3 regions of the Pseudomonas sp. B19(2017) genome follow, and region 2 is predicted to be linked to each of the others. Evidence: predicted binding sites of a transcription regulator. Region 2 holds the regulator's gene; each other region holds the start of a gene.
The links. Region 2 encodes FliA, which starts transcription of late flagellar genes. Its sites were predicted from a motif close to CTAAAGTTTNNNNNNNNNNNGCCGNTAA; they were not measured.
Positions count from the first base shown of each region.

Region 1: the regulator FliA is predicted to act here: its motif matches at 1,635-1,662, upstream of CAF70_RS02440 (methyl-accepting chemotaxis protein).
Region 3: the regulator FliA is predicted to act here: its motif matches at 6,818-6,845, upstream of CAF70_RS17690 (methyl-accepting chemotaxis protein).

Region 1 is NZ_NEJR01000001.1:516,058-526,536, reverse strand. It holds gene tatB (Sec-independent protein translocase protein TatB) at 1-121, shown strand, start outside; gene tatC (twin-arginine translocase subunit TatC) at 118-909, shown strand; gene CAF70_RS02445 (16S rRNA (uracil(1498)-N(3))-methyltransferase) at 906-1,613, shown strand; gene CAF70_RS02440 (methyl-accepting chemotaxis protein) at 1,714-3,630, shown strand; partial or broken gene CAF70_RS28050 (methyl-accepting chemotaxis protein) at 3,894-4,934, shown strand; gene CAF70_RS28045 (methyl-accepting chemotaxis protein) at 4,944-5,837, shown strand; gene CAF70_RS02425 (amino acid ABC transporter ATP-binding protein) at 5,931-6,665, opposite strand; gene CAF70_RS02420 (amino acid ABC transporter permease) at 6,658-7,620, opposite strand; gene CAF70_RS02415 (transporter substrate-binding domain-containing protein) at 7,700-8,497, opposite strand; gene mdoH (glucans biosynthesis glucosyltransferase MdoH) at 8,732-10,479, opposite strand, start outside.
Region 2 is NZ_NEJR01000018.1:92,468-102,946, reverse strand. It holds gene CAF70_RS21405 (flagellar motor protein) at 1-478, opposite strand, end outside; gene CAF70_RS21400 (chemotaxis response regulator protein-glutamate methylesterase) at 478-1,611, opposite strand; gene CAF70_RS21395 (chemotaxis protein CheA) at 1,658-3,883, opposite strand; gene CAF70_RS21390 (protein phosphatase CheZ) at 3,896-4,684, opposite strand; gene CAF70_RS21385 (chemotaxis response regulator CheY) at 4,706-5,080, opposite strand; gene fliA (RNA polymerase sigma factor FliA) at 5,199-5,939, opposite strand; gene fleN (flagellar synthesis regulator FleN) at 5,936-6,769, opposite strand; gene flhF (flagellar biosynthesis protein FlhF) at 6,863-8,173, opposite strand; gene flhA (flagellar biosynthesis protein FlhA) at 8,185-10,314, opposite strand.
Region 3 is NZ_NEJR01000013.1:7,719-18,197, forward strand. It holds gene CAF70_RS17660 (electron transfer flavoprotein subunit alpha/FixB family protein) at 1-15, shown strand, start outside; gene CAF70_RS17665 (electron transfer flavoprotein subunit beta) at 26-796, shown strand; gene CAF70_RS17670 (RHS repeat-associated core domain-containing protein) at 1,476-2,300, shown strand; gene gbcA (glycine-betaine demethylase subunit GbcA) at 2,314-3,606, opposite strand; gene gbcB (glycine-betaine demethylase subunit GbcB) at 3,901-5,001, shown strand; gene CAF70_RS17690 (methyl-accepting chemotaxis protein) at 5,128-6,753, opposite strand; gene CAF70_RS17695 (hypothetical protein) at 7,029-7,259, shown strand; gene CAF70_RS17700 (cell division protein ZapA) at 7,256-7,558, shown strand; partial or broken gene CAF70_RS28200 (cache domain-containing protein) at 7,783-8,811, shown strand; gene CAF70_RS28205 (methyl-accepting chemotaxis protein) at 8,947-9,675, shown strand; gene CAF70_RS17710 (low specificity L-threonine aldolase) at 9,782-10,479, opposite strand, start outside.

The sequences.
Region 1 (10,479 bases), on a different contig from region 2:
GCAGCCGCCTGTCACCACCGCCACCGTGCAGCCGCCCGCCGGGCTCGAAGCCAGGCCGGTCGAAACCACTGCCACCCCGGCCACGCCTTCTGAACCGCCTCAACCGCCGCGAGCCCCATGAGCGAGAATCCGGAACACGACCAGCCAATGCCGCTGGTTTCGCACCTGACCGAACTGCGCACCCGCCTGTTGCGCTGCGTTGCCGTCATTTTCCTGATCTTTGCCGGGCTGTTCTCCTTCGCCCAGCAGATCTACACCCTGGTCTCAGCGCCACTGCGCGAGCACTTGCCGGCCAATGCGACGATGATCGCCACCGACGTGGCCTCGCCGTTCCTCACGCCGTTCAAGCTGACCATGATCGTCTCGCTGTTCCTGGCGATCCCGTTCATCCTCCAGCAGATCTGGGGCTTCATCGCGCCCGGGCTGTACCGCCATGAAAAGCGCATCGCCATTCCGCTACTGGTGTCGAGCATCTTCCTGTTCTATGCCGGCATGGCCTTCGCCTATTTCCTGGTGTTCCCGCTGATCTTCGGCTTCTTCGCCAGCGCCACGCCGGAAGGTGTGTCGATGATGACCGACATCGCCAGCTACCTCGACTTCGTGATGACGCTGTTCTTCGCCTTTGGCGTGGCCTTCGAAATCCCGGTGGCGGTGGTGCTGCTGGTATGGATCGGCGTGGTCGACGTGAAGTATCTGAAGAAGATTCGCCCCTACGTGATCATCGGCTGCTTCGTGGTCGGCATGGTCCTTACCCCACCGGACATCTTCTCCCAGACCCTGCTGGCCGTACCTATGTGGCTGCTGTTCGAGATCGGCGTGCTGTGCGGCAGCCTGATCCGCAAACGCAGTGAAGCCGACGATAGCGCCGCCAACGACCACAACGACCAGCCACCAGCGACCCAACCGTGAACTTGTTGCTCCTTGAAGAGGCCGACTTCGTCTCGGCCGACCGCGTCGTTCTCGCTGACCGGCGTTTCACCCACATGCAGGACATCCACCGTGTGGCGGTGGGCGACAACCTGCGCGTGGGCCGTATCAACGGCCTGATGGGCAAAGCCACGGTGCTGCGCCTGGAACAACACGAAGCCGAACTGGAAGTCGCCTTTGACCAGCAGCCACCGGCCAAACTGCCGCTGACCCTGGTGCTCGCCGTACCCCGGCCGAAGATGCTGCGCCGGCTGTTCCAGACCGTGGCCACCCTTGGTGTGCCGCGGCTGATCCTGGTGAACAGCTACAAGGTCGAGAAAAGCTTTTGGCAAACCCCCTTCCTGCACCCTGACAGCATACGCGAGAACCTCATCCTCGGCCTGGAACAGGCGCGCGACACCGTGCTGCCCGAGGTGATCATCGAGAAGCGCTTCAAGCCCTTCGTCGAAGACCGCTTGCCGGCCGTCGCCGCAGGCACCCTGGGCCTGGTCGGCCACCCCGGCCCCTACCCTGCCTGCCCGCGCGCCGTGGAGCAGCCCGTGACCCTGGCCATCGGCCCAGAGGGTGGCTGGATCCCTTATGAAGTGGACCTGCTGGGCAAGGCAGGCTTGGCACCGGTACAACTGGGCGAGCGTATCCTGCGGGTCGAGACGGCAGTAACGGCGCTGCTTTCACGGATTTTCTGACACATAAGTCAATTTTTACCCATAAAGTTTCCCTTCCCCAGGCCGATTGCCTTGGCAACACAACAATTAATGGTGCTGCCAAGCCGCCGGGGAGTCGTACATGTATCAATGGTTCGCCCAATCATTGGGTAATGTGAGCGTCAATCGCAAACTGGGGCTGGGCTTCGGTCTGGTGCTGCTGTTGACGCTAGCCATCACCCTGGCCGGCTGGCACGGCATGGACAGCATCATTGACCGTGGCGACAAGCTGGGAAACATCTCGGTCATCCAGCAGTACACCCAGGAACTGCGTATCGCCCGCCAGCATTACCAGCGCCAGCGTGACGAAGCCTCGGTGGCTGAGCTGGAAAAGGCCCTGGGCAACCTCGACCGCCAGGTGCAGCTGATGCTCGGACAGATCGAACAACCCACCGACCGCCAGCGCCTGGAGCAACAACGCGAGGCCGTGCGTGCGTACCAGCAGGCGTTCAACGACCTGAAGCAGGCCGGCCAACGCCGCGAAGCCAGCCGTGACGTGCTGGGCGACAGCGCCGACAAGGCTGCCGAACTGATCGGCCGGGTACAGCGAGGGCTGCTGCAAGGTGGCGATATCAACCAGTACCAGCACGCGGTGGACGTGAGCGCCTTGCTGCAACAGGCGCGCTTCCAGGTGCGTGGCTACACCTACAGCGGCAATGCCGATTTCCAGCAAACGGCACTGAAGGCCATAGACCAGGCCCTGGCCGAATTGCGCGCGCTGCCGGCCAAAGTACCGGCGGAGCATGCCGCCAGCCTGGACGATGCCGCCACTGCCATGGCCGGCTACCGCGACGCAGTCACCCAGTTCGGCAATGCCCAGGCCGCCAGTGAGCAAGCCCTTCAGCACATGGCCGAGCAAGGTACGGTACTGCTGCAAACCAGCCAGGCGATGACCGCCTCGCAGACCGAGGTGCGTGACGCCGGCGCGGCCCAGGCCAAGACCCTGCTCGCAGTGGCCACCGCTCTGGCCCTGGCCCTCGGCCTGCTGGCGGCCTGGGCCATCACCCGGCAGATCATCATCCCGCTGCGCCAGACCTTGCGCGCCGCCGAACGCGTGGCCAGTGGCGACCTGACCCAGGACCTGCAGGTACAACGCCGCGACGAACTGGGCCAGTTGCAAGCCAGCATGCAGCGCATGACCCAGGGCCTGCGTGAATTGATCGGCGGCATCGGTGATGGCGTCACGCAGATCGCCAGCGCTGCCGAGGAGCTGTCGGCGGTGACCGAGCAGACCAGCGCCGGTGTCAACAACCAGAAGGTCGAGACCGATCAGGTAGCGACCGCCATGAACCAGATGACCGCCACCGTGCATGAAGTGGCACGCAATGCCGAGCAGGCCTCCGAAGCCGCGTTGATGGCCGACCAGCAAGCCCGCGAAGGCGACCGTGTGGTGGGCGAGGCGGTGGCGCAGATCGAGCGCCTGGCCGGCGAAGTGGTCAACTCCAGCGAAGCGATGAACCAGCTCAAGGCCGAGAGCGACAAGATCGGCAGCGTACTCGACGTGATCAAGTCGGTGGCCCAACAGACCAACCTGCTGGCCCTCAACGCGGCGATCGAAGCGGCCCGTGCCGGCGAGGCCGGGCGTGGCTTTGCGGTGGTAGCCGATGAGGTACGCAGCCTGGCGCAGCGCACCCAGCAATCGACCGAAGAGATCGAAGAGCTGATTGCCGGCCTGCAGAGCGGCACCCAGCGCGTGGCCAGCGTGATGGACAGCAGCCGCCAGCTTACCGATAGCAGCGTTGAACTGACCCGCCGCGCCGGCAGCTCACTGGAAACCATCACTCGCACCGTGTCGTCGATCCAGGCGATGAACCAGCAGATTGCCACTGCGGCGGAAGAACAGACGGCCGTGGCAGAAGAGATCAACCGCAGCGTGATGAATGTGCGGGATATTTCTGACCAGACTTCAGCGGCCAGTGAAGAGACGGCCAGCTCCAGCATGGAGCTGGCGCGGCTGGGTACCCATTTGCAGGGGTTGGTGGGGCGGTTCAGGCTCTGATCTGAAGAATGGGCCGCCTTTCCCGGCCTCTTCGCGGGCTTGCCCGCTCCCACAGGGACCGCACAGCTCTCAAAGTCTGTGCAGTACCTGTGGGAGCGGGCAAGCCCGCGAAGAGGCCGGCACAGGCGGAGCATTCCTACGTGTTGAAGTGAAATTTCCTACCTGATTATCAGGTCAAGTCCTACAGCTCCGCTGCCGATTGGCAGAGGTGTGATGCCGGCAATCCGCCCGCATCCCCTCTCTCAATCGCCCGGAGGCTCATCATGCTCGGCTACCTCAACCGCAAGCTTGGCAACATCAGTGTCGCTGCCAAGCTCGCCCTCGGCTTCGCCGTGGTTCTGCTGCTCACCCTGGCCACCACCATCAGTGGCTGGCGCGCGCTGGATGACGCCATCGTGCGCTCACAGCAACTCAGTGAAATAGGCCTGATCAACGACCTGACCAAAGACCTGCGCGCGGAAAGCATTACCTACCGCGTGCTCAACGACGATGCCAGCAAATCGCGGATAGCCAGCATCCTCGAACAACTGCACAACATGCTGACCACCCTGCAACAACGCAGCAGCGTCGATGAATCGCGGCAATTGCTGACCGAAAAGCTGACGCTGCTGCAACGCTTGCGCGATGACTTCAGCGAACTGCAACGCAGCGTCGCCAACCGTGTCGCCCTGCGCGAGGCCATGCAGCTACAGGAGCAGACGCTCAACGAGGCGATCGACAAACTGCAGACCCAGGCCTTGCTGGAGATGCCTGCCGACAGTCAGCAAGGCGCTGTGCTGGGCCTGATGGATACCCTCAGCCGGCATGTCGACGGTGCCAACCAGCAGAGCTTGGTACCGGCCTACACTTTCACCCCTGTCGAGGACTTCGCCAAGGTTGGCGACAACGCCCTGAACGCTGCCGATGCCAGCTTGGGGCAACTGCTCAAGAGCCTTGCACCGCTGCGTCTGCCACGTGCCGTTACCGAGCAACCCGGTGTCGAGCTGGGCAAATACCGCGCCAGCCTGGACCAGTACCGACGCGCCGCGGTGCACGTCGAGCAATTGCAGAACAGCCTGGAAAAGATGGGCAATGAGTTGCGCGCGGTAAGCCTGGAGCTTGGCAAGCGCAAGATCGAGCAACGTGACAGCGAAGCCCTGGCTGCCCGCTCGTTGCTGACCAGCGTGGCGCTGCTGGCGCTGGTGGTGGGCGTATTGGCCGCCTGGCTGATCACCCTGCAGATCACCCAACCCTTGCGTCAGACCCTGGCCGTGGCCGCACGCATTGCCAAGGGCGACCTGAGCCAGGTCGAAACAGTGCAACGCCGCGACGAGATGGGGCAATTGCAGGCCAGCATGCGTGAAATGACCTTGAGCCTGCGCGAGCTTATCGGGGGTATCGACCAGGGCGTCAGCCAACTGTCACAAGCTGCCTCGGAGCTGGCAGGCAGCAGCGAGGATACCAAGCTGCGCATCAACCAGCAGCGCGAGGAAACCGACCAGGTGGCGACTGCCATGAATCAGATGAGCGCCACCGTGCAGGAAGTGGCGCAGAACGCCGAACAGGCCTCGCTGGCCGCGACCAATGCCGACCAGCAGGCGCAGATGGGCGACCAGGTGGTGGCCGAGGCTATCGGCCGTATCGAGCAACTGGCCGGGCAGATGGACCATTGCCTGGCCGCCATGCAGCACCTGGCGGGCGAAAGCCAGCGCATTGGCAGCATCCTCGATGTGATCAAGTCGGTGTCCGAGCAGACCAACCTGCTGGCCCTGAACGCGGCGATCGAAGCGGCACGGGCGGGTGAAGCCGGGCGTGGCTTTGCCGTGGTGGCCGATGAAGTGCGCGGCCTGGCCCAGCGGACTTCGACCGCCACCGAGGAGATTAGCCAACTGATCGACAGCCTGCACAACGGTACCGACGAGGTGACCCGATTGCTCGACAGCAGCAAGAACCTGACCGAGCAGAGCGTCGAGCTGAGCCGCAAGGCCGGGCATGCGTTGAGCCAGATCACCGACACGGTGTCGAGCATCCAGGGCATGAACCAGCAGATCGCCACCGCCAGCGAAGAACAGAGCGTGGTGGCCGAACAGATCAATCGCAGTGTGCTGAATGTGCGCGATGTGTCGGATCAGACCAGTGCAGCCAGTGAACAGACGGCGGCTTCGAGTGGGGAACTGGAGCAGTTGGGGCGGCAGTTGCGGGGGATGGTGGGGCGGTTCAACATCTGAAACCGCGTCGCCCTCTTCGCGGGCACGCCCGCTCCCACAGGTATATCGCTACCCTTGTGGGAGCGGGCATGCCCGCGAAGAGTCCAGTGCGGGTTACAGCACCTGGCGCAGAAACGCCTGCGCACGCGGGTCTTTCGGCGAGGCGAAGAACGCGGCCGGCGCCGAATCTTCCAGCAACTTGCCATGGTCGAAGAACAACACGCGGTCCGCCACTTCGCGGGCAAAGCCCATTTCGTGGGTGACGCAGACCATGGTCATGCCTTCCTGAGCCAGGGTCTTCATCACGTCCAGCACCTCGCCGACCATTTCCGGGTCGAGCGCCGAGGTCGGCTCGTCGAACAGCATCACTTTCGGGTCCATGGCCAAAGCACGGGCGATCGCCACCCGCTGCTGCTGGCCGCCGGACAGGCGTGACGGGTATTCATTGGCCTTCTGCGCAATGCCCACCTTCTCCAGCAGAGCCCTGGCCTTGGCTTCGCGGTCGGCCTTGTTGCGCTTGCGCACCACCTTCTGCGCCAGGCACAGGTTCTCCAGCACGGTCATGTGCGGGAACAGGTTGAAGTGCTGGAACACCATGCCGACTTCGCGGCGGTAGGCGTTGATGTCGGTCTTCGGGTCAGCCAGTTGCAGGCCGTCGATGGCTACATGGCCTTCGTCGAAATGCTCCAGGCCGTTAAGGCAGCGCAGGAAGGTCGACTTGCCCGAACCCGACGGGCCGAGCACCACCACCACTTCGCCCTTGGCGACCTGGGTGGTGACATTATCCACAGCCCGTACCACGTGGCCACGGGTGTCGAAGACTTTCAGCAGGTCACGGACTTCAATCACTTTGCGCAAGCCTCCGCTCGAGCCGGCTGGCCAGGTGCGACAGCGGCAGGTTGATCAGCAGGTACAGGCCTGCCACGCAGAACCAGATCTCGAAGGTCGAGAACGAGGTGGTAATGGCCTCGCGGCCGCTCTTGGTCAGTTCGGTGATGGCGATCACCGAGACCAGCGAGGTGTCCTTGACCAGGCTGATGAACTGGCCGGCCAAAGGCGGCAGCACACGCTTGAAGGCCTGCGGCAGGATCACGTGGCGCATCGACTGGCCCGCGTTCAGGCCCAGCGAGCGGGCCGCCTCGTTCTGGCCCTTGGCGATGGACTGCACGCCGGCACGCACGATTTCGGCCACGTAGGCGCCGGTGAACAGCGCCAGTGCCGCCACCCCGGCAAACTCGCGGGACAGGTTGAGCACGGTACCGATGAAGAAGTAGAAGATGAAGATCTGCACCAGCAGCGGGGTACCACGCACCAGTTCGACATATACCGTCGTCAGGTCACGCAGGGTGGGGTTGCTGGACAGTCGGCAGAGGCCGGCGAACAGGCCGATCAGCAGGCCCAGGGCACCGGACACCACCGAAATCCACAGGGTGGTCCATAGCCCCCAAAGCAGCGGGCCGGCCGCCCAGTGGCGGGTGACGCCAATCTGGTCGCCTTCGGAAACATCATCGCCACGAGACAGCTGCAGGCTGTCCTTGGCCACGTCGAGTACCTGCTCGTCACCATTCTCGTCTTTCAGCGTGACACGGGCATTGTCACCCGAGATGACGATCTCCTGCACGGTGCCGTAACCGGCGGCGCGCTGTGCTTCCTCGGCCTTGTAGGCGAAGTACTGCGGTACGCGGTTCCAGCGCCACTCGTAGGAAATCATCGAGGTGGCCATGTACAGGCTGAACGCCAGGCCCACCAGGACCAGGGCAGTCAAACCGTGCCAGGGCCACTGGGCTTTCTTGTGTTTGATCACGTGGGGTACTTCCGTAAATGCGAACGCGCAGGGTTTGCCTGCGCGTCGGGGTCATAAAGCCGGGCTTGTGGCCTGGGCCTTATTCCATGTCCTTCAGCCAGTCCTTGTTCTTGAACCACTTGTCGTGAATACGATCGTAGGTCCCGTCATGCTTGATCTGGTGCAGGAAGTTGTTGATGAAGTTGATGCTGTCGTAGTCGCCTTTCTTCAGGCCGAAGGCCAGCGGCTCGTAGGTGAAGGGTTCTTCGAGGAACAGCAGCTTGCCCGCACCGGCCTTCTCCACGGCCACCACGTTGTAAGGCGCGTCATAGACAAAGGCATCAGCCTTGCCGTTGACCACATCCATCACCGCTTCCTGCTCGTTGTCGTAGCCGTGGTACTTGGCTTTGCCGATCAGCTTCTTGGAAACCATTTCACCAGTGGTACCGAGCTTGGAAGTCAGGCGGTACTTCTCGTTGTTCAGGTCCTTGTACGACTTGATCTCGCCCGCCAGCTCCTTGCGGATCAGCAGGGTCTGGCCAACCACGATGAAAGGTTCGCTGAAGTTCAGGCGCAGGTTGCGCTCCTGGGTCAGGGTCATGCCGCTGCCGATCATGTCGAACTTGTCGGTCAGCAGGGCCGGGATGATGCCGTCATAGGCGGTGGAGACCGGCTCGAACTTGACGCCCATGGACTTGGCCATGGCTTTGAGGATATCGACCTCGAAGCCGATGATTTCGCCACGCTTGTTGGTCATCTGGAACGGCATGTAGGTCGGGTCCATGCCCACCCGCAGGGTGCCGCGCTTGACCGCGTCATCGATGGCGCCGGCCTGGGCCGCTGTCACGGCGACCAGGGCGGTGACACCGACCAGCAGTCGCGAAAGGTATTTCTTGATCATCACCAAGTCCCCTAGCAAGAAAAGTAGCGAATCTTATTGTTGGCATGGCCCTGGCGGCCGATGCGTCATATCGAGGGGGATGCTAACGCATGGCGGCCCGGGGACCTAGAGCCGGGGGGGACTTTGTTGGCCAAAATAGAGGGAAGGCCATAAAAGCTTCGCGGGCACGCCCGCTCCCACAGGGATAGTGAAGTGCCCTGTGGGAGCGAGCGTGCCCGCGAAGAGGCCCGATCAGGCGCCGACGAGTGCCGGTTGGCCTTCATTCTCCGGGTGCAGCGGCAACAGCGGCGAATGCGGGTCGTTCTTGATCGACGCACGCCACACATCGATCCACGCCGCGTTGTGCTCGGCCCACACTTGCTCGTGCAGGCGGGTCAGCGCCACCGGGTCGCTGAGCAGGGCCAGGCGGGTATTGAGGTCCAGCCCTTTCGGCCCGACTTCGATCGCCTTGGCCACGCGCTCGGCACGCAGTGCCTCGATCGGTGCCGCCTGACCATGACGGGCAGTGGCCATGGCGCAAGCCAGGGCGTTCTGTCGCGGGTCGACCACAGCCCGCACGAAACCGTCATGCAGGGCATGCCAGCGGTTTTCGTGGGTGTACTGGTCGGTGGCCAGCAGCTCTTGCGGGGTGGCGTATTCCTCGGGGATGAGGAACAGCTTCTCGTCCTTGGCCGCCAGGCCCAGGCGGGTGCGGCTGGAGATCACCGAAACCGGGATCGACAGTACCAGCGAACCGACGATTGGCGCCAGCCACCACAGGAAGCTCGGGTTCAGCCAGGCCACCAGCGCCGCCCAGGCAATGCCCAGCAGGGTCTGCGGACCATGGCGGCGCACCGCTTCGCTCCACGGCGTGGAGTCGTCGTCACGCTGCGGCGAGTTCCAGGTCGCGGCCCAGCCGAGGAACGCGGCAAGTACGAAGCGGGTGTGGAAGATCATGCGCACCGGTGCCAGCAGCATGGAGAACAGCATCTCCATCAGCATCGACAGGGTGACCTTGATGCGCCCGCCAAACTCGGTCGCGCCCTTGGCCCAGATCAGGATGACACTGAGCAGCTTGGGCAGGAACAGCAGCACGATGGTGGTGGAGAACAGCGCCACGGCTTTTTCCGGGTGCCACTGCGGCCACAGCGGGTAGAGCTGGTACGGCTCGATGAAGTACTGCGGCTCCATCAGCGTGTTGGTCGCCAGCAGCGCGGTCGACAGCACCAGGAACAGGAACCACAGCGGCGCCGACAGGTACGACATCACCCCGGTGAGGAACACCGCACGGTGCACCGGGTGCATGCCCTTGACCAGGAACAGGCGGAAGTTCATCAGGTTGCCGTGGCACCAGCGGCGGTCGCGCTTGAGTTCGTCGAGCAGGTTCGGCGGCAGTTCTTCGTAGCTGCCAGGCAGGTCGTAGGCAATCCACACGCCCCAGCCGGCGCGGCGCATCAGCGCAGCTTCGACGAAGTCGTGGGAGAGGATTGCACCGGCGAACGCCCCCTTGCCCGGCAACGGCGCCAGGGCGCAGTGCTCGATGAACGGCTTCATGCGGATGATCGCGTTGTGGCCCCAGTAGTGCGACTCGCCCAGCTGCCAGAAGTGCAGGCCGGCGGTGAACAGCGGGCCGTACACGCGGGTGGCGAACTGCTGCAGGCGCGCATACAGGGTGTCCATACCCGAAGCCTTCGGCCCGGTCTGGATGATGCCGGCATCCGGGTTGGCTTCCATCAGGCGCACCAGGCTGCTCAGGCACTCGCCGCTCATTACGCTGTCGGCGTCGAGCACGACCATGTACTTGTATTCGCCGCCCCAACGACGGCAGAAGTCGTCGAGGTTGCCACTCTTGCGCTTCACCCGGCGTCGGCGGCGGCGGTAGAAGATGCGGCCAAAACCTTTGGTTTCGCGGCACACGTCCAGCCAGGCCTGCTGTTCGGCCACGGCGATGTCGGTGTCGTTGGTGTCGCTGAGCACGAAGAAGTCGAAGCGGTCGAGGT
Region 2 (10,479 bases):
CAATGATACCGATGGTCGGCGCGTAGCCCCCCATGCTCTCGAACACCTTGGCAGCCTGGATATCGCGGCTTTCCTGGGTCAGGAAATCGACTTCCAGGATGCTGCGGATGGCTTCTGGCTCGGCACCATCCACCAGCAGCTGCAGGCCCTTGCGCGCATATGGGTCAGGCTCGCTGTCGGCTACCCCTTCCAGGCCCAGCAGGCCTTCCTTGCGCGCCGTCAGGCTCCAGTTGACGACACGGTCAACCCCGCCCGCCAGGTCGACCCGCGGCGGAAACAGGATCCAGCGCAGAATCTGCAAGGCACGCTTGAACGACGACAATGGCGACTGCAGCAAGGCCGCCGCCAGGGTGCCGCCCAGCACGATCAGCGCCGCCGGACCATTGATCAGCGCACCGACATGGCCGCCTTCGAGGAAATTGCCACCGACAATGGCGACAAAGGCGAGGATCAGGCCGATCAGGCTGAGCACGTCCATCAGACGCACGCCTCCACCAGGTGCTTGCCGATTTCGTCCAGGCTGTACACCGCGTCGGCCAGGTTGGCCTTGACGATGGCCATGGGCATGCCATAGATCACGCAGCTGGCTTCATCCTGGGCCCACACCGTGCTGCCGCCCTGCTTGAGCAGGCGCGCACCTTCGCGGCCATCGGCGCCCATGCCGGTAAGCACCACCGACAGCACCTTGTCGCCATACGACTTGGCCGCAGAGGCGAAGGTGATGTCCACGCACGGTTTGTAGTTCAGGCGCTCGTCACCGGGCAGGATCTTCACCGCGCCACGGCCGTCGATCATCATCTGCTTGCCACCGGGCGCCAGCAGGGCCAGGCCCGGGCGCAGCATGTCGCCGTCCTCGGCTTCCTTGACGCTGATGCGGCACAGCTTGTCCAGGCGTTCGGCAAAGGCCTTGGTGAAGGCCGCCGGCATGTGCTGGATCAGCACGATCGGTGCCGGGAAGTTGGCCGGCAGCTGGGTCAGCACCCGCTGCAGGGCGACCGGGCCGCCCGTGGAGGTACCGATGGCCACCAGTTTGTAAGGCTTGCGCTTGGGTGCCGGCGAGTGCGCTGGCGCCGCTGCCGGTGCCGCCGCACGGGCAGGCGCAGGCGTGCGCGCCGCTGCCGGGCTGGCAAGACTGCTGGCAGGGGTGTGGCTGCTGCTTGCCGGCACAGGTGCGGCGACCGGCGCATGGCTGGCATAGCTGCCAAAACGGCGATTGCTGCGGGAAATGGTATGCACCTTCTCGCACAGCAACTGCTTGACCTTCTCGGGGTTGCGCGAAATGTCCTCGAAGTTCTTCGGCAGGTAATCCACCGCACCGGCATCCAGCGCATCGAGGGTGACACGGGCGCCTTCGTGGGTCAGCGACGAAAACATCAACACCGGCGTCGGGCAGCGCTGCATGATGTGCCGCACCGCAGTGATGCCGTCCATCATGGGCATTTCGTAGTCCATGGTGATGACATCGGGCTTGAGCGCCAGCGCCTGGTCGATTGCTTCCTTGCCGTTGGTCGCGGTACCCACTACCTGGATCGTCGGATCCGCCGAGAGGATTTCCGAGACGCGGCGGCGGAAGAAACCGGAATCATCCACCACCAGGACCTTGACTGCCATAAACACTCCATTAGGCGGCGCAACCCGCCAGGGTGCGCCACCGAAATCAAATACGCCGCGCGGCGTAACGCTTGAGCATGCTCGGGACGTCGAGAATCAACGCGATGCGACCGTCGCCAGTGATGGTGGCCCCGGACATGCCCGGGGTGCCCTGCAACATCTTGCCCAGCGGCTTGATTACCACTTCTTCCTGGCCAACCAGTTGATCGACGACAAAGCCGATGCGCTGGGTGCCGACCGACAGGATCACCACATGGCCCTCGTGCTGCTCTTCGTGCACCTGGCCCTGGACCAGCCAGCGCTTGAGGTAGAACAGCGGCAGCGCCTTGTCACGCACGATCACCACTTCCTGGCCGTCGACCACGTTGGTGCGCGACAGGTCGAGGTGGAAGATCTCGTTGACGTTTACCAGCGGGAAAGCAAACGCCTGGTTGCCCAGCATCACCATCAAGGTGGGCATGATCGCCAGGGTCAGCGGCACCTTGATGACGATCTTCGAGCCCTGGCCCTTGGCCGAGAAGATGTTGATCGAGCCGTTGAGCTGGGAGATCTTGGTCTTGACCACATCCATGCCCACGCCACGACCGGACACGTCGGAAATCTCGGTCTTGGTCGAGAAGCCCGGGGCGAAGATCAGGTTGTAGCAGTCCGACTCGCTCAGGCGGTCGGCGGCATCCTTGTCCATGAGGCCCTTTTCCACGGCCTTGGCGCGCAGGATGTTGGGGTCCATGCCTTTGCCGTCGTCCGAGATCGACAGCAGAATGTGGTCGCCTTCCTGTTCGGCCGACAGCACCACACGGCCGGTGCGCGCCTTGCCGGACGCTTCACGCTCATCGGGCATTTCCACACCATGGTCGACGGCGTTGCGCACCAGGTGCACCAACGGGTCGGCCAGGGCCTCGACCAGGTTCTTGTCCAGGTCGGTCTCTTCGCCGACCAGCTCCAGGTTGATCTCTTTCTTCAGCTGGCGGGCCAGGTCACGCACCAGGCGCGGGAAGCGGCCGAAGACTTTCTTGATCGGCTGCATGCGGGTTTTCATCACCGCGGTCTGCAGGTCGGCGGTGACCACGTCAAGGTTGGACACGGCCTTGGACATGGCCTCGTCGCCGCTGTTCAGGCCCAGGCGCACCAGGCGGTTACGTACCAGCACCAGTTCGCCGACCATGTTCATGATCTCGTCCAGGCGTGCGGTATCGACCCGTACGGTGGTCTCCGCTTCGCTGGCGCCATGCTTGTCGGCGGCCGCGGCCGGGGCGCGGGGTGCTGCGGCAGGTTTGCTGGCAGGTGCCGGCGTAGCTGCGGCTGGCTTGGCCACGGGCTGGCTGTCGGCCTTGGCCGCTGCCGGCGCTTGCGCCTTGGCCGCAGCCGGGGCTTCGACGGCGGCAACGTCGCTACCGAACTTGCCCTTGCCATGCAGTTGGTCCAGCAGCGCCTCGAACTCGTGCTCGCTGATGTCGTCGCCGCCAGCATGGGTGTCCGCTGCGGCAGGCGCTGGCGCCTTGGCGCCGGGCAAGGCATCGGCCTGGAAGGTGCCCTTGCCATGCAACTGGTCCAGCAGCGATTCGAATTCGGCGTCGGTAATTTCGTCGCTGGCCGTTTCCGGCGCGCTGACAACCGGCTGCGCAGCCACCTCGGCGCTGAACTGGCCTTTGCCGTGCAACTGGTCGAGCAGCGACTCGAACTCGGCGTCGGTGATTTCGTCACCTTCACCGCTGACAGTCTCGCCCTGCATCTGCTCGTCGGCCGCAGCTTGTGCCTTGACCGCATCGAGCGAATCGAGCAGCTGTTCGAACTCGCTGTCGGTGATGTCCTGCTCCTCGGCTGGCGCCTCGGCAACCGGCGCCGGCGCCGCAGCGGCAGGCACTTCAACGCTTTCGGCGCCGCCCGGCTCGGCCAGGCGCGACAACGCCGCCAACAGCTCGGGGGTAGCCGCGGTCACTTCAGTGCGCTCGCGCACCTGGCCAAACATGCTGTTGACCGTATCCAGTGCCTCGAGCACCACATCCATCAGTTCCGCGTCGACCCGGCGCTCACCTTTGCGCAGGACGTCGAACACGTTCTCGGCGATATGGCAGCACTCCACCAGCTCGTTCAGCTGAAGGAAGCCGGCGCCCCCTTTTACAGTGTGGAAACCGCGAAAGATCGCATTGAGCAGGTCGGCATCGTCGGGCCGGCTTTCCAGCTCGACCAGTTGCTCGGACAGTTGCTCAAGAATTTCGCCGGCTTCTACCAGGAAATCCTGGAGGATTTCTTCATCGGCGCCGAAGCTCATCAAACGTGCTCCTTAAAAACCAAGGCTGGACAGCAGATCATCGACATCGTCCTGACCGGACACGACGTCTTCACGCTTATCGGCATGAATCTGCGGACCTTCACCCCGAGTCGGATGTTTTTCTCGATCTTTTTCTGCACGCAGTTGATCGTGGTCATGCTGGATACCGGCAAAGCGGTCGACCTGGCTGGCCATCAGCACCAGTTTGAGCAGGTTGCTTTCCACCTCGGTGACCAGGTTGGTGACGCGCTTGATCACCTGGCCGGTCAGGTCCTGATAGTCCTGAGCCAGCAGAATGTCGTTGAGGTGGCCGGCGACCTTGCGGTTACCTTCGGCACTGTGCGTCAGGAAACTGTCGACGCGCTTGACCAGCTCACGGAACTCCGGCGCAGCGACTTCGCGGCGCATGAAGCGCTGCCAGTCGGCGCTCAGGGCCTTGGCCTCGCTGGCCAGCTCGTTGAGCACCGGGGTGCTTTCCTCGACCAGGTCCATGGTGCGGTTGGCCGCGCCCTCGGTAAGCCTGACCACATACGACAGGCGCTCGGTGGCGTCGGTTATCTGCGACACCTCCTCGGCCTGCGGCATGGTCGGGTCGATCTGGAAACTGACGATGGCACTGTGCAGCTCGCGGGTCAGCTTGCCGACTTCCTGGTACAGGCCGCGGTCGCGGGTCTGGTTCAGCTCGTGAATCAGCTGCACCGCCTCGCCGAAACGGCCTCGCTCCAGGCTCTCAACCAGCTCCTGGGCATGCTTCTTCAGGGTCGATTCGAACTCGCCCAAAGACGTTTGTGATGAATCCATGGCGCGCCCCCCTGACGTGACTCAGCCGTTGACGCGTTCGAAGATCTTCTCGATCTTTTCTTTGAGCACCTGGGCGGTGAACGGCTTGACCACATAGCCGTTGACCCCGGCCTGGGCCGCTTCGATGATCTGGTCGCGCTTGGCCTCGGCCGTCACCATCAGGACCGGCATGGTTTTCAGCTTGTCGCTGGCACGCACTTTACGCAGCAGGTCGATGCCGGACATGCCGGGCATGTTCCAGTCGGTCACGAGGAAATCAAAGTGGCCGTTTTCCAGCATCGGCAGCGCCGTGGTGCCATCATCGGCTTCTTCGGTGTTGGTGAAGCCCAGGTCACGCAACAGGTTCTTGATGATCCGCCGCATCGTCGAAAAGTCGTCAACGATGAGGATTTTCATATCTTTGTTCAAGTAGACCTCCAAGCAGTCTCAAACGCGCTCGGTCCCGAGCGCGCATTCAATCAATTCGGTGCAACATGGAAAACGCACGTGGAAAAAGACGGCAATGCCAGCGGGCTCAACGCGCCCGCCATTCCCCCAGGCGGCTGCGCAGGCGCGCGGCACACTGGCTGTGCAACTGGCTGACCCGCGACTCGCTGACCCCAAGCACCTCACCGATTTCCTTGAGGTTCAGCTCTTCGTCGTAGTACAGCGCCAGCACCAGGCGTTCACGCTCCGGCAGGTTGGCGATGGCCTCGGTCAGGGCAACCTGGAAGCGCTCGTCCTCCAGGCCACGCGCAGGCTCGACCTGGCCGCTGGCGCCGTCCTCATGCAGCCCTTCGTGCTCGCCGTCCTGCAGCAGGTCGTCGAAACTGAACAGGCGGCTGCCCAGGGTATCGTTCAAGATCCCGTAGTAATCATCGAGACTCAATTGGAGTTCGGCAGCAACTTCATGATCTTTAGCGTCGCGACCGGTTCTGGCCTCCACGGCACGCATCGCGTCACTGACCATGCGCGTGTTGCGGTGCACCGAACGCGGCGCCCAGTCACCCTTGCGCACTTCATCGAGCATGGCCCCGCGAATGCGGATGCCGGCGTAGGTTTCAAAGCTGGCGCCCTTGCTGGCGTCATACTTGTTGGCCACTTCCAGCAGGCCGATCATGCCGGCCTGGATCAAGTCCTCGACCTGCACGTTGGCCGGCAGCCGCGCCAGCAAGTGGTAGGCGATGCGCTTGACCAGCGGGGCGTAACGCTCGATCAGCTCGTACTGGGCGTCTTTCGACGCGCGGCTATACATCTTGAAACCGCTGGCATTCATAACACAGGTCCCGCGCTGGTGGGTTGCACCAGGCGCTCGACAAAGAACTCCAGATGACCGCGCGGGTTGGCCGGCAGCGGCCAGCTGTCGACCTTCTGGGCAATCGCCTTGAATGCCAGCGCGCACTTGGAGCGAGGGAAGGCTTCGTAAACCGCGCGCTGCTTCTGCACTGCCTTGCGCACGCACTCGTCATACGGCACGGCGCCCACGTACTGCAGGGCAACGTCGAGGAAGCGGTCGGTGACCTTGGTCAGCTTGGCGAACAGGTTGCGCCCTTCCTGCGGGCTTTGTGCCATGTTGGCCAGCACACGGAAGCGGTTCATGCCGTAGTCGCGGTTAAGCAGCTTGATCAGGGCGTAGGCATCGGTGATAGAGGTGGGTTCGTCGCACACCACCAGCAGCACTTCCTGGGCGGCGCGGACGAAGCTGACCACCGAGTCACCGATACCGGCCGCGGTGTCGATCACCAGCACGTCCAGGTTGTCGCCGACTTCGCTGAAGGCCTGGATCAACCCGGCATGCTGGGCCGGGGCCAGGTGCACCATGCTCTGCGTGCCCGAGGCCGCCGGCACGATGCGCACCCCGCCCGGCCCCTGCAACATCACGTCGCGCAGCTCGCAGCGCCCTTCGATGACATCGGCCAGCGTCCGCTTGGGGGTCAGCCCCAGCAGCACGTCGACATTGGCCAGGCCCAGGTCGGCGTCAAGCAGCATGACCCTGCGACCAAGCTCGGCCAGCGCCAGGGACAGGTTCACTGAAACGTTAGTCTTGCCGACGCCACCTTTGCCACCGGTCACGGCGATCACCTGTACGGGATGCATGCTACCCATGTCTGTTCTTTACCTTGTCTCGCTGGGACTCAGGCCACACGTAGGGCAATTCTGCGTACCCTTTGGCATAGCTACCTTGCACACGCTTCATCATCAACCCGCTCGCCGTGGGTTGTGATAGAGATCAGCGAACATGTCGGCCATGGCCTCTTCGCTGGGCTCGTCCTGCTGCTGCACATTGACCGCGCGGGTAACCAGCTGGTGCCCGCGAGGCAGGTGCAGGTCGTCAGGAATGCGCGGCCCATCGGTCAGGTAGGCCACTGGCAGTTCGTGACTGATGGCAAGGCTCAGCACGTCGCCAAGGCTCGCCGTTTCATCGAGTTTGGTCAGGATGCAACCGGCCAGGCCGCAGCGCTTGTAGCTGTGGTAGGCGGCAGTCAGCACCTGCTTCTGGCTGGTGGTGGCCAGCACCAGGTAGTTCTTGGCGGCAATGCCCCGCCCGGCCAGGGTTTCCAGTTGCAGGCGCAGGGCCGGGTCGCTGGCTTGCAGGCCGGCGGTATCGATCAGCACCACGCGCTTGCGCAACAGCGGCTCCAGCGCCGCGGCCAACGACTGGCCCGGGTCGACATAGGTCACCGGCACGTTGAGGATACGGCCCAGCGTCTTGAGCTGTTCCTGGGCGCCGATGCGGAAGCTGTCCATGCTCACCAGCGCCAGGTTCTGCGCGCCGTACTTGAGCACGTAGCGGGCGGCCAGCTTGGCCAGGGTGGTGGTCTTGCCCATGCCGGCCGGGCCGACCATGGCGATCACCCCGCCCTCTTCGATCGGCTCGATCTCGGGAATTTCGATCATCCGCGCCAGGTGCGCCAGCAGCATGCGCCAGGCCTGACGTGGCTCGTCGATCTCGGCGGTCAGGTCAAGCAGCTCGCGGGCGATCGGCCCGGACAGGCCGATGCGCTGCAGGCGGCGCCAGACCGTGGCCTGCTGCGGCTTGCTGCCCTGCAGCTGATTCCAGGCCAGCGAACCGAGCTGCACTTCCAGCAGCTCGCGCAGGCCCGACAGCTCGGAGCGCATGGCATCGAACAGGCGTGGGTCGACCGGTGCCGAGGCAGGGGCTGGCGCAACGGCCTCGGGCGCATCGACGTGCGGTTCGATCAATGGCTCGGCGGCGGTCAGCGATTGCCCGGCGAACAATTGGCGGTTGTTGTCACTGCTGTCCTGGCGGTGGCCCAGTTCGGCCTGGGCAGTGGCGATGCGCGTATGGGTCTTGCGCAGCTCTTCTTCCAGCTCGGCATTGGGCACACGCGGGGCCAGGGCGGACAGCTTGTAGTCCAGCGCAGCCGTCAGTTCGACACCGCCGGCGATGCGGCGGTTGCCGATGATCGCGGCATCGGCGCCCAGCTCATCGCGGACCAGCTTCATGGCCTGACGCATATCGGCGGCGAAAAATCGCTTAACTTGCATTATCCACTACCTCAGCCGTTAGGGCCCACGGTGGCAACGATGGTGACTTGCTTGTTGTCAGGTATTTCCTGATACGCCAGAACATGCAAATTCGGTACAGCCAGGCGACCGAAACGCGACAGCATGGCGCGGATCGGGCCGGCGACCAGCAGGATGGCCGGCTGGCCCTGCATTTCCTGGCGCTGGGCCGCTTCGATCAACGAACGCTGCAGCTTCTCGGCCATGCTCGGTTCCAGAAGAACACCGTCTTCCTGACCTTGCCCGGCCCTTTGCAGACTATTCAGCAAAATCTGTTCCAACCTTGGCTCCAGGGTAATCACTGGCAGCTCCGACTCAACGCCGACAATGCTTTGCACGATGGCGCGACACAATCCGACGCGCACTGCGGCCACCAGCGCGGCGGTATCTTGACTCTTGCCGGCGTTGTTCGCGATCGCCTCGGCGATACTGCGAATATCGCGCACTGGCACCTGTTCCGACAACAACGCTTGCAGCACCTTCAGCAGGCCCGACAAGGAAATGACACCTGGCACCAGCTCCTCTGCAAGTTTAGGCGATGCCTTGGCCAGCACCTGCAACAGTTGCTGGACCTCTTCGTGGCCGATCAGCTCGTGGCAGTGCTTCTGCAGGATCTGGTTGAGGTGGGTGGCCACCACGGTGCTGGCGTCGACCACGGTGTAGCCCAGCGACTGCGCCTGGGAACGCTGGCCAACGTCGATCCACACCGCCTCCAGGCCAAACGCCGGGTCGCGTGCGGCAATGCCGTTGAGGGTGCCGAACACCTGCCCCGGGTTGATGGCCAGCTCACGATCCGGGTAGATCTCGGCCTCGGCCAGGATCACCCCCATCAAGGTCAGGCGATAGGCGCTGGGCTGCAGGTCGAGGTTGTCGCGGATGTGCACGGTGGGCATGAGGAAGCCCAGGTCTTGCGACAGTTTCTTGCGCACGCCCTTGATCCGCGCCAGCAATTGGCCGCCCTGGTTGCGATCGACCAGCGGAATCAGCCGGTAGCCAACCTCAAGGCCGATCATGTCGATGGGCGTGACGTCGTCCCAGCCCAGTTCCTTGGTCTCCAGTGCACGCTGCGGCGAGGGCAGCAGGTCCTGCTGGCGCTGCGCCTCTTGCTGCGCCTGCAGCCTGGCTTTCTGCTGCTTCTTCCACACCAGGTAGGCACCGCCACCGGCCAGCAGGCCGAGGCTGAGGAAAGCCACATGCGGCATGCCCGGCACCAGGCCCATGACGATCATCAGCGCGCCGGAAACCGCCAGGGCCTTGGGCGAGTCGAACATCTGCCGGTTGATCAGCTTGCCCATGTCCTCGGAGCCCGAGGCCCGGGTAACCATGATCGCGGCAGCGGTAGACAGCAGCAGTGATGGCAATTGCGCCACCAAACCGTCACCGATGGTCAGCAAGGCGTATACCTTGCCGGCCTCACCGAAGCTCATGCCGTGCTGCAGCATGCCGATCAGCATGCCGCCGATCAGGTTGATGAACAGGATCAGCAGGCCGGCGATGGCGTCACCGCGGACGAACTTGCTGGCACCGTCCATCGAACCGTAGAACTCGGCTTCCTGCGCCACTTCGGCACGACGGTGTTTGGCCTGGGCCTGGTCGATCAGGCCGGCGTTGAGGTCGGCGTCGATGGCCATCTGCTTGCCGGGCATGGCGTCGAGGGTGAAACGCGCGCTCACTTCCGAGATACGCCCGGCGCCCTTGGTCACCACCACGAAGTTGATGATCATGAGGATGGCGAACACCACGGCACCGACCACATAGTTACCGCCGATCACCACCTCGCCGAAGGCCTGGATCACCTTGCCGGCAGCGCCGTGGCCCTCCTGGCCGTGCAGCATCACTACCCGGGTGGAAGCCACGTTCAGGGCCAGGCGCAACAACGTGGCCACCAGCAGGATGGTGGGGAACGCGGCGAAGTCGAGCGGGCGCAGGGCGTAAACGCAAACCAGCAGGACCACGATCGACAAGGCGATGTTGAAGGTGAAGAACACGTCGAGCAGGAACGGTGGTATTGGCAGCATCATCATTGCCAACATCACCAGCAGCAACAGCGGCACACCCAGGTTGCCCCGGCCGAGCCCGGCCAGGTTGTTACGGGCGTTGCTGATTAACTGAGTGCGATCCACCGCGAGTCCTCTTGATGCAAAACTTTGACGCACAGGCGGCGCCTGGCGCTGGCTTTGCAAGAAGCTTTCCAACTTTGCTCGACGGGGGATTTATGTTGCCTGTTCCGGCCTCTTCGCGGGCACGCCCGCTCCCACAGGGACCTCACAGCTGGACACCGCACCTGT
Region 3 (10,479 bases), on a different contig from region 2:
CGCGACGCGGCATAAGGGCACGAGCATGAGTACGAAAGTGATCAGCCTGGTTTCCATCGGTGCCCACCCAAGCTCTGGCCGCGCCCGCCGCGCCGAGCAGGATGCCCGCGCGGTGGAGCTGGGTTTGCAGCTGGCTGGGGATAACTTGCAGGTGGTGCATGCAGGCGACCCACGGGAAGAGGCGCTGCGCGCCTACCTGGGCATGGGCCTGGACCATCTGGACGTGCTGGAGCAGCCGGCCGGTGCCGATGTGCTGGGCGTGCTTGGGGACTACCTTCGCGATGCTGGCGCCCAGCTGGTGCTGACCGGCAGCCAGGCCGAGACTGGCGAAGGGTCGGGCATGTTGCCGTTCCTGCTGGCCGAAAAGCTCGGCTGGCCGCTGATTGTGGGGCTGGCTGAAGTGGAGTCGATCGACAACGGCACCGCCCAGGTGTTGCAGGCGTTGCCACGCGGTCAGCGGCGTCGGCTGAAGGTGCGCCTGCCGTTGCTGGCGACTGTGGACAACGCCGCGCCCAAGCCACGCCAGAGTGCTTTCGGGCCGGCGCGTCGGGGTGTGCTGGCGGCGCGCAACGTGGCCATCGTCGAAGACGAGCTGCTGGCTGAAGCCGAGCTGCAACCGGCCCGCCCACGGCCCAAGCGCTTGAAGGTGATCAAGGCCAAGAGCGGCGCCGACCGGATGAAGGCTGCAACGGCCAAGGCCAGTGGCGGCGGAGGCAAGGTGCTGAAGGACGTTTCGCCACAGGAGGGCGCCGAGGCCATCCTCAAGCTGCTGGTGGAAGAGGGCGTGCTGCGCTGAAGCCTTACGCCGTCCCCGTGTAGGAGCGGCCTTGTGTCGCGATGTGCTGCGCAGCAGCCCCGGCAATCTTGAGTCGTAGTGGAGATGCTGGGGGCCGCGTTGCGGCCCATCGCGACACAAGGCCGCTCCTGCATTCAATGTTCAGCATCGCCCTGATGTTTTTGCCCACCAAATCTGTTCGCCAAGGTGTGGATAAAGTGTTGGCGCATGGCTGCAGGCCTTGTATGACGGTGGCTTCAAGGTTTTGATCAAAAAACGACCAGTCATTATCCCGACCCGCGCATGCGCGCGCTCAAGCCTCTTCCCGATTTTGCCCACAATCACTGTTAGCCGGTCTGTGGATAATCTGTTTGGCGTCTTCTAGGAGTCACGTATTCAAAGGCTTCGGCAGGTTTGATCAAAAAGTGATCAATCTCGTCTTGATCCTGCTCAATCCTTGATAATCAGGGCCTTGAGTCGCTTATCCACAACCTGACTGAAAAAAATTCGTCGGTTGCTCACAAACTCTGTTGGTGTCTCTGTGGACAAGGTGTACGAACTCCGCTGTAGCCCAGGAATGACGCCGCTTTGGCCGTTATGATCAAATAATGATCAATGTACGGCCTGGTATTTTTGCCAGTATCAAATCTTGCAGGCTCTCGATAGCGTATCCACGAAAGCGCCATATTGTGGATAAATCATGGCTAGACGTTTGTTGGGGACTTATCGGCAGCATTCGGTTTTGAGCAGCATTCCTTTTCAAGTGAATGCTTATTCACCCTATGGCGTCATGGCAGCTGCTGCTGTGCCTGGGCTGGCGTTCTGTGGTCAGTATCGTGATCCGCTGACGGGTGGCTACCCGTTGGGAAATGGCCGACGCTTTTACAGCCCAACCCTGATGCGATTCATGGCATTTGACTCCCTGAGTCCGTTCTCGAAGGGAGGTATCAACGGGTACGTCTACTGTGGCGCTGACCCGGTGAACCGCCATGATCCAAGTGGTGCCGCTTGGCTGAATGTTCTGCTCAGAGTCGTCGGCCTGGCGTCCAGTAGCGCCACCTTGTTTGGTGCAATTGTTCGCACCATGAGGAATATCGTGGGGCGTAGGGTTGCTATCCGGGAAAGTACCCATAACAACACGCCTTTTGTGCATCAAGACCTGGCCCCTGAGTTGAGGGTAGCCAATCAGCAGTTCGCCATGACGGGCGCTTTCGGTGTAGCCGGGCAAGTAACTGCTGCTGCATACGGCGTTAACCCGACCATGCAAACACTCACGGATGTGTTTGCGGCAGGTAATACGGTCGCCAACCTGAGCGGTGGTTTGATAGGGAGTTCTGCAGCAGGGCGAGAAGCGTTCGGATACTTGCGAGATCAGCCACGTGAAATTGTGTCAGTGGCCTCGGAAACAATTGTGGACCTTACAATGGTGGACGAAATGTTGTCCGCAGTAGGCAGGGGGGTCCAGGGAGCAGCACGGCGGATAAGGTCGACCCGCCCTGCTGCACCTCACGTTTTGCAGGTATAGCCCCGCAGTACGCTTACTGCGCCTGCACTTCTTTCAGGTAAGGCGCCGGCTCCGCCCCCAGGTTGTTCAGCAGACGCTGGCTGTACCAGTCAATGAAGTTGACCACGCCAAACTCGTAGGTCTTCGAGTACGGCCCTGGCTGGTAAGCGGTGGAGTTGATACCACGCTGGTTCTCTTCGGCCAGGCGACGGTCCTGGTCGTTGGTCGCGTCCCATACCTTGCGCATGTTCTCAGGGTTATAGTCCACGCCTTCCACGGCATCCTTGTGCACCAGCCACTTGGTGGTGACCATGGTTTCCTGGGCGCTGATCGGCCATACGGTGAACACGATCATGTGGTCGCCCATGCAGTGGTTCCACGAGTGCGGCAGGTGCAGGATGCGCATCGAGCCCAGGTCCGGGTTCTTGATGCGGCCCATCAGCTTCTGGCAGGCCTGCTTGCCGTCCATGGTCATCGACACGGTGCCCTTGAGCAGCGGCATGCGCACGATGCGGTTACGCAGGCCATGGCTCTTGTGCAGGTACGGGATTTTCTCGGCTTCCCAGGCGGCAGCGGAGGCGGCCACGTGGTCCTTGAATTCCTGGCTGGCGCGTGGGTCGTTGGTGTCGTCCCACTCCAGCAGGGTTTGCAGCAGCTCCGGGTGCGAACCGTTGCAGTGGTAGCACTCGCGGTTGTTTTCCAGCACCAGCTTCCAGTTGGCCTTTTCCATCAAGGTGGTCTGTACCGCCACCTTGGTGTTTTCCATGTCGTACGGTTCCATGTAATGGTCCAGGGTGGCCAGGAACTCGTCGATGGCGGGCGGGTTTTCCGCCAGGCTGATGAAGATGTAGCCACCGGCGACCTTCACGTTCACCGGCTTCAGGCCGTACTGGTTCATGTCGAAGTCGGCACCCATTTCGGTGCCGGCGAACAGCAGGCGACCGTCCAGCTCGTAGGTCCACTGGTGGTAAGGGCAGACCAGCTTGGCCACCTTGCCCTTCTCGCTGACGCACAGGCGCGAGCCACGGTGGCGGCAGACGTTATGGAAGGCATGCACCTTACCTTCGGCGCCACGCACCACGATGATCGGGTTCTTGCCGATTTGCAGGGTGATGTAGTTGCCCTTGGCCGGGATCTCGCAAGTCATGCCGGCGATCAGCCACTCCTTATGGAAGATCTCCTGCATGTCGATCTGGAACAGACGCTCGTCGTTGTAGAAAGGCTGGGGCAGCGAGTAGGTGCGCTCGCGGGTCTGCAGCATCTCGGCGGTTGCCTTGCGTGCTGGTTCCAGTGGATCGCCCAGGCTCAGGGTTGCGGTGACGTCCATCGTGTATTCCTCGGGGCCGTGTGCGGCCGGCAAAAGGTGGCTAATCGTTGTTGTGGTGCCGCAAGGCTGCTCATCAAGAAACAGCTGGTTGTTTTGCCGTGGAGTGTGCGTCCGAAGGCGCCATGAACCGTATCCATGGGCGACATGGCCGATTTGAATTACGACGCGCCAGCCCTTGCAGCGCGGGGCTGGTCGCGATAAGCACGCCGATGTCGCTGGCAGGAATGTACGTCGTCTTCAGCTTGCGCATTATCCAAGCCATAAAAGGCCAATAGTCGGCTGCTGGAGATGAACATGTCCGATACCTTCCTCAATCCGGTCACCACCCAGACCTGGGCCAACGGCCGCCACATCGTGCGCTGCGTCAAGGTCATCCAGGAGACCTGGGACGTGCGCACGTTCTGCTTCATGGCCGACCAGCCGATCATGTTCTTCTTCAAGCCAGGGCAGTTCGTCACCCTGGAGCTGGAGATCGAAGGCAAGCCGGTAATGCGTTCCTACACCATCTCCAGCTCACCGTCGGTGCCCTACAGCTTTTCGATCACCGTCAAGCGTGTACCGGGTGGCCTGGTGTCCAACTTCCTTCACGACACCATGCACGAAGGCGCCGAGCTGCCGGTGCACGGCCCGGTGGGGTTGTTCAACGCCATCGACTTCCCTGCGCAGAAGGTGCTGTACCTCTCGGGCGGTGTCGGTATCACCCCGGTCATGTCGATGGCACGCTGGTTCTACGACACCAACGGCAATGTCGACATGGTCTTCGTGCACAGCGCCCGTTCGCCGAAGGACATCATCTACCACCGCGAGCTGGAGCAGATGGCCTCGCGCATCCCCAATTTCAGCCTGCACATCATTTGTGAAAAGCATGGCCTGGGTGAGCCGTGGGCGGGTTATCGCGGTTATCTCAACCAGCGTCTGATGGAGCTGATCGCGCCGGACTACATGGAGCGCACGGTGTTCTGCTGTGGCCCGACGCCGTACATGAGCGCGGTCAAGCGCATGCTCGAAGCGGTCGGCTTCGACATGAAGAACTACCACGAGGAATCGTTTGGTGCGACCCCGCCCGAGGCCAAGGCCGATGCGGTGGAGCACGCAGAGCAGGCTGCCGACGCGCCGGAACTGGACGCGGCCGACCTCAACCTGGTGGAGTTCATCGGCAGCGAGAAGAGCATCCGCATTGCCCCGGGCGAGACCGTGCATGCGGCGGCGGCGAAGGTTGGCCTGATGATCCCGAAAGCCTGCGGCATGGGTATTTGCGGTACCTGCAAGGTACTCAAACTGGGCGGTGAAGTAGAGATGGAGCACAACGGCGGCATTACCGAAGAGGACGAAGCCGAGGGCTACATCCTGTCGTGCTGCAGCGTGCCGAAAGGGGATGTACGGATCGATTACTGATCTGAAATTGCAGGGGGGCTGCTTTGCAGCCCATCGCCGGCAAGCCAGCTCCCACAGGTACTGTATAGCGCGGTCGGTGTGGGAGCTGGCTTGCCGGCGATGGGCCGCAAAGCGGCCCCTATGGTTTCAAGTACGGAATCGGGCCACCAGGCCATTGAGGTCCACCGCCAACCGCGACAACTCCGCACTCGCCGCACTGGTCTGATGCGCCCCGGTAGCACTCTGCACCGACAGATCATTGATGTTCACCAGGTTGCGGTCCACTTCCCGCGCCACCTGCGCCTGCTCTTCCGCAGCGCTGGCAATCACCAGGTTGCGTTCGTTGATCTGCGCCACCGCCCCGGCAATGGTATCCAGCGCCAAGCCCGCGCCACGGGCGATATTCAGGGTCGATTCGGCACGTTCGGTGCTGGTGCGCATCGACTCCACGGCCTCTCCGGTACCGCCCTGAATGCTGCCGATCATCCGCTCGATCTCGCTGGTCGACTGCTGGGTACGGTGGGCCAGCGCCCGCACTTCATCGGCGACCACGGCAAAACCACGGCCTGCCTCGCCGGCACGTGCCGCCTCGATCGCCGCGTTGAGTGCCAGCAGGTTGGTCTGGTCTGCCAGGCCACGGATCACGTCGAGCACCTTGCCGATATCACGCGACTGTTCGGCCAGGTGGGTGATCAGCTTGGCGGTGGCTTGTACGTCGCCGCTCATGCGCTCGATGGCGCCCACGGTCTCCATTACCAGGTCGCGGCCATCGCCAGCCGAACGGCTGGCTTCGCTGGAGGCTTCCGAGGTGCTGACTGCATTGCGCGCCACTTCCTCTACGGCGCTGGTCATCTCGGTCACCGCCGTGGCGGCCTGTTCGATTTCGTTGTTCTGCTGCTGCAGGCCACGGGCGCTTTCGTCGGTGACGGCGTTCAGCTCTTCGGCAGCCGAGGCCAGCTGGGTGGCGGAGCCGGCGATCTGCTGCAGGGTATCGCGCAGCTTGTCCTGCATGCGGGCCATGGCCCGCAGCAGGCGGGCGGCTTCGTCGCTGCCTTCGGCGCGGATGATGTGGGTCAGGTCGCCATCGGCAACTTGCTCGGCGCTCTTGAGGGCTTCTTCGATCGGCTTGACGATGCTGCGGGTCAGCAGGAAGGCACAGAGCAAGGTCAGCACGGTGGCGGTGACCAGCAGGCTGATGACCAGGGTAAAGGCGGTGCTGTACTGGCTGGCAGCTGTCTGGTTGGTGGCGCGGGTCTGCTCGGTGTTGATGCGCACCAAGGTCTCCATGATCTTGTTGATCTGCTCGGAGTTGGCCAGTAGGTCGCGGTTGAGCAGGTCGCGCAATTCGTCGATACGGCCGGCCTGGCTCAGGCTGCGCATGCGCGACTCAAGCTGGCGGTATTGGGTGAGTAGCTGGACGTATTGATCGTACGCGGCCTGTTCGTCGGCGGCGCTGATCAGCGGCAGGTATACCTGGCGGGCACGGTCGATCTCGAGGTTGCGCTGGTCCAGCAGGCTCAGGGTCTCCTGCTGGGTCTGCGCCTCGCGGTTCACCAGCAGGCGGTAGGAGAGGCTGCGCAGGCGCAGGTTCAGCGCATTGATCTCATCGAGAACCTTGATGCTGGGCACGCTGATCTGCTCGATGACCAGGCCGGCCTGGCGGATGTTGCCCATCTGCACCAGGGAGAAGATACCGAGGCCGAGCATCAGCAGGCCTATAAGGGCAAAGCCGAGCAGCGCGCGCGGGGCGATGTTCATGTTGCGTAGTGACATGGTATGGGCAGATCCAGGCTAGTGAGGGTGACGCAGTCAGTGCGACGGAATATGACTCTCCGGGATATCGGTCGGGCCGAGTCACGCTTGAGGGCGCCCGGCGAAAATTGTGCGGTTGCAGGCGTTTCCTGACCGGCGGTTGACCCAGGTCGGAACAAGGGTGTGGATCCTCTGTCAATCTGCGGGTTAGACACTTCGTGAATCCGATATTTAATGGCGATGGGCTGCACTTTTCTTTATCGTGTGCGCCCCTCGCAACAACCTGAGATAGACCCATGCTGGAATCCTCCCTGAATCAAATCGAGCAACTGGTCAACGACCTGCTGCAGAAGAACGCCCAACTCACCGAGCAGAACTCCGCCCTCGGCCAGGAACTGGCCCAGGCCAAGGAAGAGAACGAGACCCTGCAACTGTCGCTGATGGAGCAGGAAGAGAAGAACGGCAGCACCGCCGCGCGCCTGCAAGCCCTGGTCGAGCGCGCCAACGCCGGCGTCGTAGGCGCATGACACTGCGAGCACAGCCGATCAATGTTGTGTCGATCCTCGGCAACGACTATTCGATCAAGGCGCCTGAAGGCCAGGAAGCAACCCTGGCCCAGGCGGTGCAGATGCTCAACACTGCCCTGGCCCAGACCAAGCGTCAGTACCCGACCCTGATCGGCGACAAGCTGCTGGTGCTGGCCGCGCTGAACCTGTGTTCGCGGCAGATCGAATTGCAGGATGAGCACCGCAAGACACTGGAGCGTACCCAGGCGCAGATCGACGCCACGGTGGACGCCATCGTGCGGACCATTGCTGAACAATAAGGCCCTGCACTGGTCCCTGTGGGAGCGGGTTTACCCGCGAATACGTCAGTGGCTTCACCATCGCATTCGCGGGTGAACCCGCTCCCACAGGGGCGGCGGATTGCTTCAGAGTACTGGATTAACTGGATACGCAAGTGTATACACTTTTCGCAAAACAATAATTTGCGGGGAGTAGGGGCATGCGTATCTGGCGTAAGAGCATCCAGTGGCAGCTGATCACCAGCATGGGTGCCGCCTTGCTGGCGAGCATCCTGGTGGTGGTCATCATCTTCACGGTGGCGCTCAACCGCCTCACCGAACGCTACCTGGTCGATACTGCGCTACCCGCCAGCATCGAGGCCATTCGCAACGACATCGAGCGCATGCTAGGCCAGCCGCTGGTGGCAGCGGCTGACATTGCCGGCAACACCTTGCTGCGCGACTGGCTTGCCGCCGGTGAAGACCCTGCCCAGAGCGCACCATTCATCGAGTATCTGGCTGCCGCCAAGCAGCGCAACCAGGCCTTCACCACGCTGTTCGTATCGACCGAAACCGGCCATTACTACAGCGAGAATGGCCTGGACCGTACCCTCAGTCGCAGCAACCCCAAGGACAAATGGTTCTACGGCTACATCGACAGCGGTGCCGAGCGCCTGATCAACATCGACATTGACGGTGCCACGGGCGAGCTGGCGCTGTTCATCGACTACCGTGTGGAAAAGAATGGCCAACTGGTCGGCGTGGCCGGCATGGGCCTGCGCATGACCGAGCTGTCGAAGCTGATCCATGACTTCAAATTCGGCGAGCACGGCAAGGTGTTTCTGGTGCGTAACGATGGCCTGATCCAGGTTCATCCGGACGCTGCCTTCAGCGGTAAACGCCAGCTCACCGAACAGCTGGGCGCGGATGCTGCCAAGGCGCTGATGACCGGCGGCGAAGGCCTGCGCAGCAGCCGCTTCAGCCGTGACGGCGGAAGCTACCTGGCTCTCGGCCTGCCCCTGCGCGATCTCAATTGGACCCTGGTGGCCGAGGTGCCGGAGGAGGAAATCTACGCACCAATGCAACAGGCGGTATGGCTGACCAGCCTGATCGGTGGTGCCGTGGCCCTGGTGTCGCTGCTGCTGGTGGTGCTGCTGGCGCGTGGCCTGGTGCGGCCGATTCGCCGCGTCACAGCGGCGCTGGTGCAGATTGGCAGCGGCGCGGGTGACCTCAGCCACCGGCTGGACGATTCACGCCAGGACGAACTGGGCGACCTGGCGCGTGGTTTCAACCGCTTCCTCGACAGCCAGCGCCGGTTGATCGGCGAGGTACTGCACACTTCCGAGCGGCTGCACCTGGCGGTCGAGCAGGTGACACAGGTGGTGGACAACACCGCCGAGCGTTCCGGGCGCCAGCAGGAAATGACCGAAATGGTCGCTACCGCCGTGCACGAAATGGGGTTGACCGTGCAGGACATTGCCCGCAACGCCGGCAATGCGGCGCAGGCCTCGCAATCGGCGCGGGATGAGGCATTGCAGGCGCGTGAGGTGGTGCAGCGTTCGATCCGGGGTATCGAGGGTATGTCGGGTGATATCGGCAAGGCGGCCGAAGCGGTCAGCCAGTTGGCCGATGAAGTAGCCTCGATCGATGAAGTCTTGGCGGTGATTCGTAGTATTTCCGAGCAGACCAACCTGCTGGCGCTGAATGCCGCCATCGAGGCGGCCAGGGCTGGGGAAATGGGGCGTGGGTTTGCCGTGGTGGCCGATGAGGTGCGTACCTTGGCACGGCGCACGCAGCTGTCCACCGACGAAGTGCAGCAGATGATCCAGCGCCTGAAACAGGGCGCGGGTTCGGCGGTGAGTTCGATGCAGGCGGGGCAGCAAGCGACGGGTAGCGGGGTGGCGTCGAGCCAGCGCACCGGGGCGTCATTGGGGGCGATCACTGACCAGGTGGAGCACATCAGCGACATGAACCATCAAGTGGCTACTGCGACCGAAGAGCAGTCGGCGGTGACCGAAGAGATCAATCGTACGGTGCAGGGGATTTCTGACCTGGCGCGGGAGACCGCGGCGGAGGTGCAGGGTTGTCGCGAAGAGTGCCAGGCGCTGCGTGGCTTGGCGGATGACCTGGCGCGGCAGATGGGTGGTTTCAGGCTTTAGATCAGTGTTGGTTTCTTCGCGGGCTTGCCCGCTCCCACAGGTACTGCGCAGCGCTCGACGGCTACGATATTCCTGTGGGAGCGGGCATGCCCGCGAATGCGGCCTGTCAGGCGCCGATGATGGCGCGGATGTCCGCCGCCAACTCGCGCACCCGCTCTTCCTCGGTATCCCACGAGCACATGAACCGCGCCCCGCCACTGCCAATGAAGGTATAGAACCGCCAACCCCTGCCGCGCAGCGCTTCGATCGCGTGCTCTGGCATCTGCAGGAACACCCCGTTGGCCTCCACCGGGAACATCAGCTCGACCCCCGGCAAGTCACTCACCAGCGAGGCAAGCAACTGCGCGCAATGGTTGGCGTGATTGCCATGGCGCAGCCAGGCGCCATCTTCCAGCAGGCCCACCCAAGGCGCCGACAAGAAACGCATCTTGGATGCAAGCTGCCCGGCCTGCTTGCAACGGTAGTCGAAATCCTCGGCCAGCTGGCGGTTGAAGAACAGGATCGCTTCGCCCACCGCCATACCGTTTTTTGTACCGCCAAAGCACAGTACATCGACGCCGGCCTTCCAGGTCAGCTCGGCCGGGCTGCAACCCAGGAACGAGCAGGCATTGCTAAAGCGTGCGCCGTCCATGTGCAGGTTCAGCCCCAGCTCCTTGCAGGTGGCGCTGATCGCCTTCAGCTCGTCGGGGCGGTAGACGGTACCGACCTCGGTGGCCTGGGTAATGGTCACCACCCGTGGCTTTGGGTAGTGGATGTCCTGGCGCTTCAGCGCCACTTCCCGGATCGACTGCGGCGTCAGCTTGC